Regions from separate parts of the Hahella sp. KA22 genome, predicted to be linked through region 1. Evidence: predicted binding sites of a transcription regulator. Region 1 holds the regulator's gene; the other holds the start of a gene.
What was found. The regulator sigma-54, encoded in region 1, starts transcription at its own class of promoters, with help from an activator protein. The targets are predictions, from matches to a motif close to TGGCACNNNNNTTGCTNT.

Region 1 (3,401 bases):
GAAATCCGCAGCGGCGAAATCGTGGGCCTCCTCGGCCCTAACGGCGCAGGAAAGACCACCTGTTTCTATATGGTGGTAGGACTGATCCCCAGCGACAAAGGCAGCGTATTTATTGACGAAACGGAAATCACCGGCCTGCCAATGCATGGGAGAGCGCGCAAGGGCATTGGCTATCTGCCGCAGGAAGCATCGGTCTTCAGAAAGCTGTCAGTAGAGGACAATATCTACGCCATTCTTGAGACCAGAGCAGATCTCAGCCGCAAGGAGCGTAAGCTTAAGATGGAGGAGCTGCTGCAGGAATTTCACATCACCCATATTCGTAAAAGCCTGGGCATGAGCCTCTCAGGCGGCGAGCGTCGACGCGTGGAAATTGCTCGCGCGCTGGCTACGGAGCCCAAGTTTGTTTTACTGGACGAACCTTTCGCCGGGGTGGACCCTATTTCCGTCAATGATATCAAGCAGATTATCGAGCATCTCAAAAAGCGCGGCATCGGCGTTTTAATTACAGACCATAATGTGCGCGAGACCTTGGATATTTGTGAACGCGCCTATATTGTCAGTGAAGGATTTATTATCGCAAGCGGCGCCCCAAGTGATATCCTTGCCAACCCAAAGGTTCGAGAGGTCTATCTGGGTGACCAGTTCAAACTTTAGTTTAACCGGCGGCCTCCATCCAAGATGGACCCCAAGGCTCAAGAGCTTAGGATTAAAGCACCTAATAACTATGAAAAACTCACAAGATCTGTGCCTGAATCGGTGGTAAGCATCAGATGGTTATGAAAACTTCATTGCAGTTAAAGCTGGGTCAACAGCTGACCATGACCCCGCAACTGCAACAAGCAATAAAACTTTTGCAGCTTTCAACACTGGATTTACAGCAGGAGATTCAACAAGCGCTTGAGTCCAACCCCATGCTGGAAGTGTCTGAAGAAGACGAATCTCCCAACCACGTTCAGAACGATACGATCAGCGACATGCTCGCTAATAACTCCAGCAAGGAGCGAACGCAAGAGTCGGGCATGGATGAAGGAGGATTCGCTGAAGAGGACAACTGGTCCGATTCTATTCCGAACGACCTCCCCGTCGATACCGCCTGGGATGATGTCTTCCAGAGCGGATCAAGCAGCTACAGCGGCGGCGAAGATGACGAGTACGACTTCGAATCCCGCAATAGCAAAGGCGAAACCCTGCAAGACCACCTTCTCTGGCAACTGAACCTTACCCCCATGTCCGACATTGACCGCATGATCGCTGTTGCGATAATCGATGCAGTCAATACCGACGGCTATCTCTCACTCACTCCTGACGAAATTCATGGCGGACTGCAAACTGAGGGGGAAGAGGAAATTGAGCTGGACGAAGTACGCGCCGTCTTAAAACGCGTGCAGCAGTTCGATCCTCCAGGAGTCGCCACCTGCAACTTACAGGACTGCCTGCTGAGCCAGTTGAACCAACTGCCTAAAGACACCCCCTGGCTTGGACAGGCCAAGCTGGTGGTCAGCCACTATATCAATCTGCTTGGCAACCGTGACTACGCCCAGTTGATGCGCCGCAGCCGTCTAAAAGAAGACGATCTGCGGGAAGTGCTCAAACTGATTCAAAGCTTGAACCCAAGGCCAGGCGAAGGCATTCAGGAAAGCAATACCGAATACGTGGTTCCTGACGTTATCGTCAAAAAAGCCAACGGCCGCTGGCTGGTGGAACTGAACCCTGAAATCGCCCCGAAGATCCGCATCAACCCTGGCTATGCAGGCCTGGTGAGACGGGCGGACAACAGCTCAGATAACACTTATTTGCGCGACCAGTTACAGGAAGCCCGCTGGTTTATCAAAAGCTTGCAAAGCCGTAATGAAACTCTGTTGAAAGTCGCCTCACAAATCGTCGAACATCAGCAAGGATTCCTTGAGTACGGCGAAGAGGCGATGAAGCCACTGGTGCTGCACGATATTGCGGAGGCGGTGGAGATGCATGAGTCAACGATTTCCCGGGTGACCACCCAGAAATACATGCACACTCCTCGCGGCGTATTTGAGCTGAAGTACTTTTTCTCCAGCCATGTCAGCACAGATACGGGTGGCGAGTGTTCTTCGACCGCTATTAGAGCTATTATCAAGAAGTTAGTCGCGGCGGAATCACCAAAGAAACCATTGAGCGACAGCAAAATTGCTGCGCTGCTTGGCGAACAGGGCATCAACGTCGCCCGTCGCACGATCGCAAAGTACCGGGAGGCGCTTTCCATTCCGCCTTCCAATGAACGTAAGCGGTTAATTTAAAAGGAGGAATGCAGGCATAAGACTTAAATCAAATAGTCACAAATTGGATGTGCTAGTATTTTTCATGGAAGTGCAAAATTCATAATGCACCGTATATTGGCATTAGGAGCAAAGTATGCAAATGAACATCACCGGACATCAAGTCGAGTTAACTGAAGCACTGAAAGACTACGTTAACAACAAGTTCGACAAGCTCGAACGACACTTCGACAGTATCAGTAATGTCCAAGTTACGCTCTCCATTCAAAAACAGCGTCAGATTGCGGAAGCAACCATGCACATAAGCGGCGCTGACCTGCATGCCAATGCTGAACACGAAGATATGTACGCGTCAATTGACGCACTGGTGGACAAATTAGACCGCCAGATCCTCAAACACAAAGAGAAGCACGTTGATCGGATGCACGGCGCATCCGCCAGATAACAGAACATGGCCCAAACCACACTAACTATTGAGTCAATTATCTCGCCCGCCCTCACACGCTGTGGGGTGTCGGGCTCGAGTAAGAAGCGCGTTCTCGAATATATCGCCAATCTGATTGCGCAACATTTTCCGTTTTTGGACGAGAACGCCATTTTTACCAACCTGATATGCCGTGAAAGACTCGGCAGCACTGGTATCGGCCAGGGTATCGCGATACCCCATTGCCGCTTGGAGAACTGCGACCGCATCATAGGGGCCTTGCTTACGCTCAAGGACAAAATCCCTTTTGACGCCATAGACAACGAACCCGTGGACCTGCTGTTCGTTCTGATCGTGCCTCAAGAGGCCACCAGCGAACACTTGGACCTACTGAGCCAGCTGGCCCAGAAATTCAATGACCGTCGCTTCTGCGAACACCTGCGCGACTGTGACAACGACGAAACCCTGTTCAGGAGGGTGCTGGAGAAATAATCCAGCTTCGATGGAAAGAGGAAGACATGAAGCTGATTATCGTAAGCGGTCGTTCAGGCTCCGGAAAAAGTACGGCGCTCCATGTTCTGGAGGATATGGGCTATTACTGCATCGATAACCTGCCTATCGGTCTCCTCTCGCCTCTCACCCAAGAGGTGCTGGACCAGGGAAAGACCCAGAATCAGCAACTCGCCGTCAGCATAGACGCCCGAAATCTTTATAGGGATTTATCG
Region 2 (3,401 bases), 480 kb from region 1:
TGTAATACAGATAATGTCCCCAGCTTCCGCTTCAGGCACATCCACACGCTGCAGGCCGTGATAGCCCATTACTGTCAATACACGACCATTACGTTTGCCGCCATCACGATCAACCACGACAACGGGCGTATTGGTTTTTACTTTACCGCGCGAAACGCGTCCGATTCCGATTACGCCAACGTAGCTGTTGTAATCGAGGGCGCTGATCTGCATTTGGAAGGGACCATTAACATCGACAGACGGCGCAGGCACCTTATCAACTACCATTTCAAACAGAGGCGTCATGTCTTGTTGCAACGCATCTGGCTCAAGCCCTGCGATGCCATTCAACGCAGAAGCGTAAATAACAGGGAAATCCAGCTGCTCTTCTGTCGCGCCCAGGCGGTCAAAAAGATCCATCACTTCACCGACGACCCAATCAGGGCGAGCGCCAGGGCGATCCACTTTATTGACGACAACAATAGGCTTCAGCCCACGAGCAAAGGCTTTTTGAGTAACGAAACGAGTTTGTGGCATCGGGCCATCAACTGCATCGACGAGCAAGAGGACAGAGTCAACCATAGACAAAACACGTTCAACTTCGCCGCCGAAGTCAGCGTGTCCAGGTGTGTCTACGATATTAATTCGGTAATCATTCCACTTGATGGCGGTATTTTTCGCCAATATAGTAATGCCGCGTTCACGTTCCTGATCATTGGAGTCCATAACGCGTTCAGCGTCCATGTCCTTGCGGCCTAAGGTGCCCGACTGCTGAAGGAGTTTGTCGACCAGTGTGGTTTTACCGTGGTCAACGTGGGCAATAATAGCAATATTTCTTAATTTCTCGATCACAAAAAACACCTGCAAAATAAACAGTCATGGGCTGAGGGCGCGACATTATAGCTGACGCCTGAATCTTTTTTATACATCTTTATACACCCTCCCGAAAATTTATCTATCCTTAGCCTGATACCAAAATGGTGCACGACGCACCAAAAGCGCCCGAGAGCTCATTTTCGCGCACCAATCTGGTGCGCCACCATGAAGAACTTAATCGAGCCATTCCAAATGGTTTTTTCAAACCCTTTTAAAAACAACTTGTTACAAGTCAAAAATCTATTGGCAAATAAATTGCTAATCAGGAAAACCAGAAGCAACTGACCATGAGGCGTGATAGTATTTTTGCGCTCGTTAGACTTCCCGGAACGCTCTCCCCTCCACGGGTCTGTTTCATGGTGGCGAGGATACACTACTGCAGTGTTTCGGTTTCACCTCAACATAAATAAAATCTTACGGAGTAACTGGAATGTCAGAGAAAACTCTGAATCTTATTAAAGAGCACGAAGTTAAATGGGTTGACATGCGCTTTACCGACACCAAGGGTAAAGAGCAGCACGTGACTATCCCTGCTAGCGAAATCTCTCCGGAATTCTTTCAAGAAGGCAAAATGTTTGACGGTTCCTCCATCGCTGGTTGGAAAGGCATCAACGAATCAGACATGATCCTGCTGGCGGACGATGAAACAGCGGTCATTGACCCGTTCACAGAAGAAACTACTCTGAACCTGACTTGTAACATCATCGAACCCACCACCATGCAGGGTTACAATCGCGACCCACGCTCTATCGCCCAGCGCGCGGAAGAGTACCTGAAGTCCACAGGCATTGCGGACACTGTACTGTTCGGACCAGAGCCTGAGTTCTTCATTTTCGACAGCGTAAAATGGAAGTCCGACATCAACGGCGCCATGTACGAAATCTACTCTGAAGAAGCCGCCTGGGTATCTGGCGACGACTTCGAGAAAAACAACGTTGGTCACCGTCCCGGCGTAAAAGGCGGCTACTTCCCTGTACCTCCGGTCGACTCTCTGCATGACCTGCGCGGCGCGATGTGCGCAGCGATGGAATCCATGGGCTTGACCATCGAAGTACACCACCACGAAGTAGGCACCGCAGGTCAGTGTGAAATCGGCGTTGGCGCCAATACCCTGACCCGTAAAGCGGACGAAGTGCAAATTCTGAAGTACTGCGTACACAACGTAGCGCATGCTTACGGCAAGACCGCAACCTTTATGCCCAAGCCTTTGGTTGGCGATAACGGTTCTGGCATGCACTGTCACCAGTCCCTGTCCAAAGACGGCAAAAACATCTTCTCCGGCGACGGCTATGCAGGCCTGAGCGACACGGCTTTGTACTATATCGGCGGCATCATCAAGCACGCTCGCGTACTGAACGCTTTCACCAACCCTTCCACCAACGCATATAAGCGTCTGGTTCCTGGTTTTGAAGCGCCGGTTATGCTGGCTTACTCTGCACGTAACCGTTCTGCGTCCATCCGTATTCCTTTCGTGACCAACCCGAAAGCGCGCCGGATCGAAGTTCGCTTCCCAGACCCATCCGCCAACCCTTACCTGGCGTTCGCGGCCATGTTGATGGCTGGCCTGGACGGCATCCAGAACAAGATCCACCCTGGCGACGCGATGGACAAGGATCTGTACGATCTGCCAAAAGAAGAAGCCATGAACATCCCAACTGTTTGTAGCTCTTTATCACAGGCTCTGGATTACGCAGAAAAAGACTTCGAGTTCCTGACTAAAGGCGACGTGTTCACTAAAGACATGATCGAAGCTTATATTGAGTTGAAGCGTAAAGAGGTAGAGCGTCTGGACATGACTACTCACCCGGTCGAATTCGAGATGTACTACTCTGTATAATCCGCTGCGTAGTTAACTACGACAGACTCGAAAACCCCGCGCTCTGCGGGGTTTTTTTTGGTTCCGCTTCTGCTACAGTTCAAGTAATTGGTCAATTGGGTTGAAGTTATGAAATCTCGGTTCGCTTATATCCTTCTTTCTTCTGCGCTTTTTTCTTCTTACTCAGGTCTGGTTTGCGCTGAAATCTATCGCTGGGTCGACGCACAAGGCAACGTGGAATATTCAGACCAGGAGAGAGAGGGGGCGGAGAAAGTCGAGGTCGGCCCAACCGCAACGATAACCATGCCGAAGATGTCGAATACTCCGCTTAGCAGCGGTGATGAGCCAGAGCCCGCACCGTCAAGCTATTACGCAACGCTGAACATTACATTTCCCAGCAATGACAGCGCTTTTCATTCCGGCAATGGCGACCTGACAGTCTTATTCACATCAGATCCCACCCTCTACCCCAATCACAGCTACCGTGTATCACTTGACGGAGCCCCAGTGGGAACAACCAAGGATAACTTCCTAGAACTGAAAGGCGTCAATCGGGGAACTCATTCCGTTTCTCTTGATGTCATTGACAATTCAGGGGTTGTTCAGAGCGCGACGCCAGTGCAGTTCACCATTCATCGTCCTAGCGTTAAAAACTAATCCGACACAACGCACCAAAATAGCGCATAATCAAAATATAGCGCATCCACTTTGTGCATGACGCGCCATGATC

Region 2: glnA (glutamate--ammonia ligase) is a predicted target of sigma-54. The motif match lies at 1,100-1,117, and genes of this name have one in related genera.

What each region holds. Positions count from the first base shown of each region.
Region 1 covers NZ_CP035490.1:2,022,398-2,025,798, reverse strand. The annotation lists gene lptB (LPS export ABC transporter ATP-binding protein) at 1-654, shown strand, start outside; gene EUZ85_RS09045 (RNA polymerase factor sigma-54) at 777-2,273, shown strand; gene hpf (ribosome hibernation-promoting factor, HPF/YfiA family) at 2,389-2,697, shown strand; gene ptsN (PTS IIA-like nitrogen regulatory protein PtsN) at 2,704-3,168, shown strand; gene rapZ (RNase adapter RapZ) at 3,195-3,401, shown strand, end outside.
Region 2 covers NZ_CP035490.1:1,541,075-1,544,475, reverse strand. The annotation lists gene typA (translational GTPase TypA) at 1-831, opposite strand, end outside; gene glnA (glutamate--ammonia ligase) at 1,286-2,692, shown strand; gene EUZ85_RS06850 (DUF4124 domain-containing protein) at 2,801-3,328, shown strand.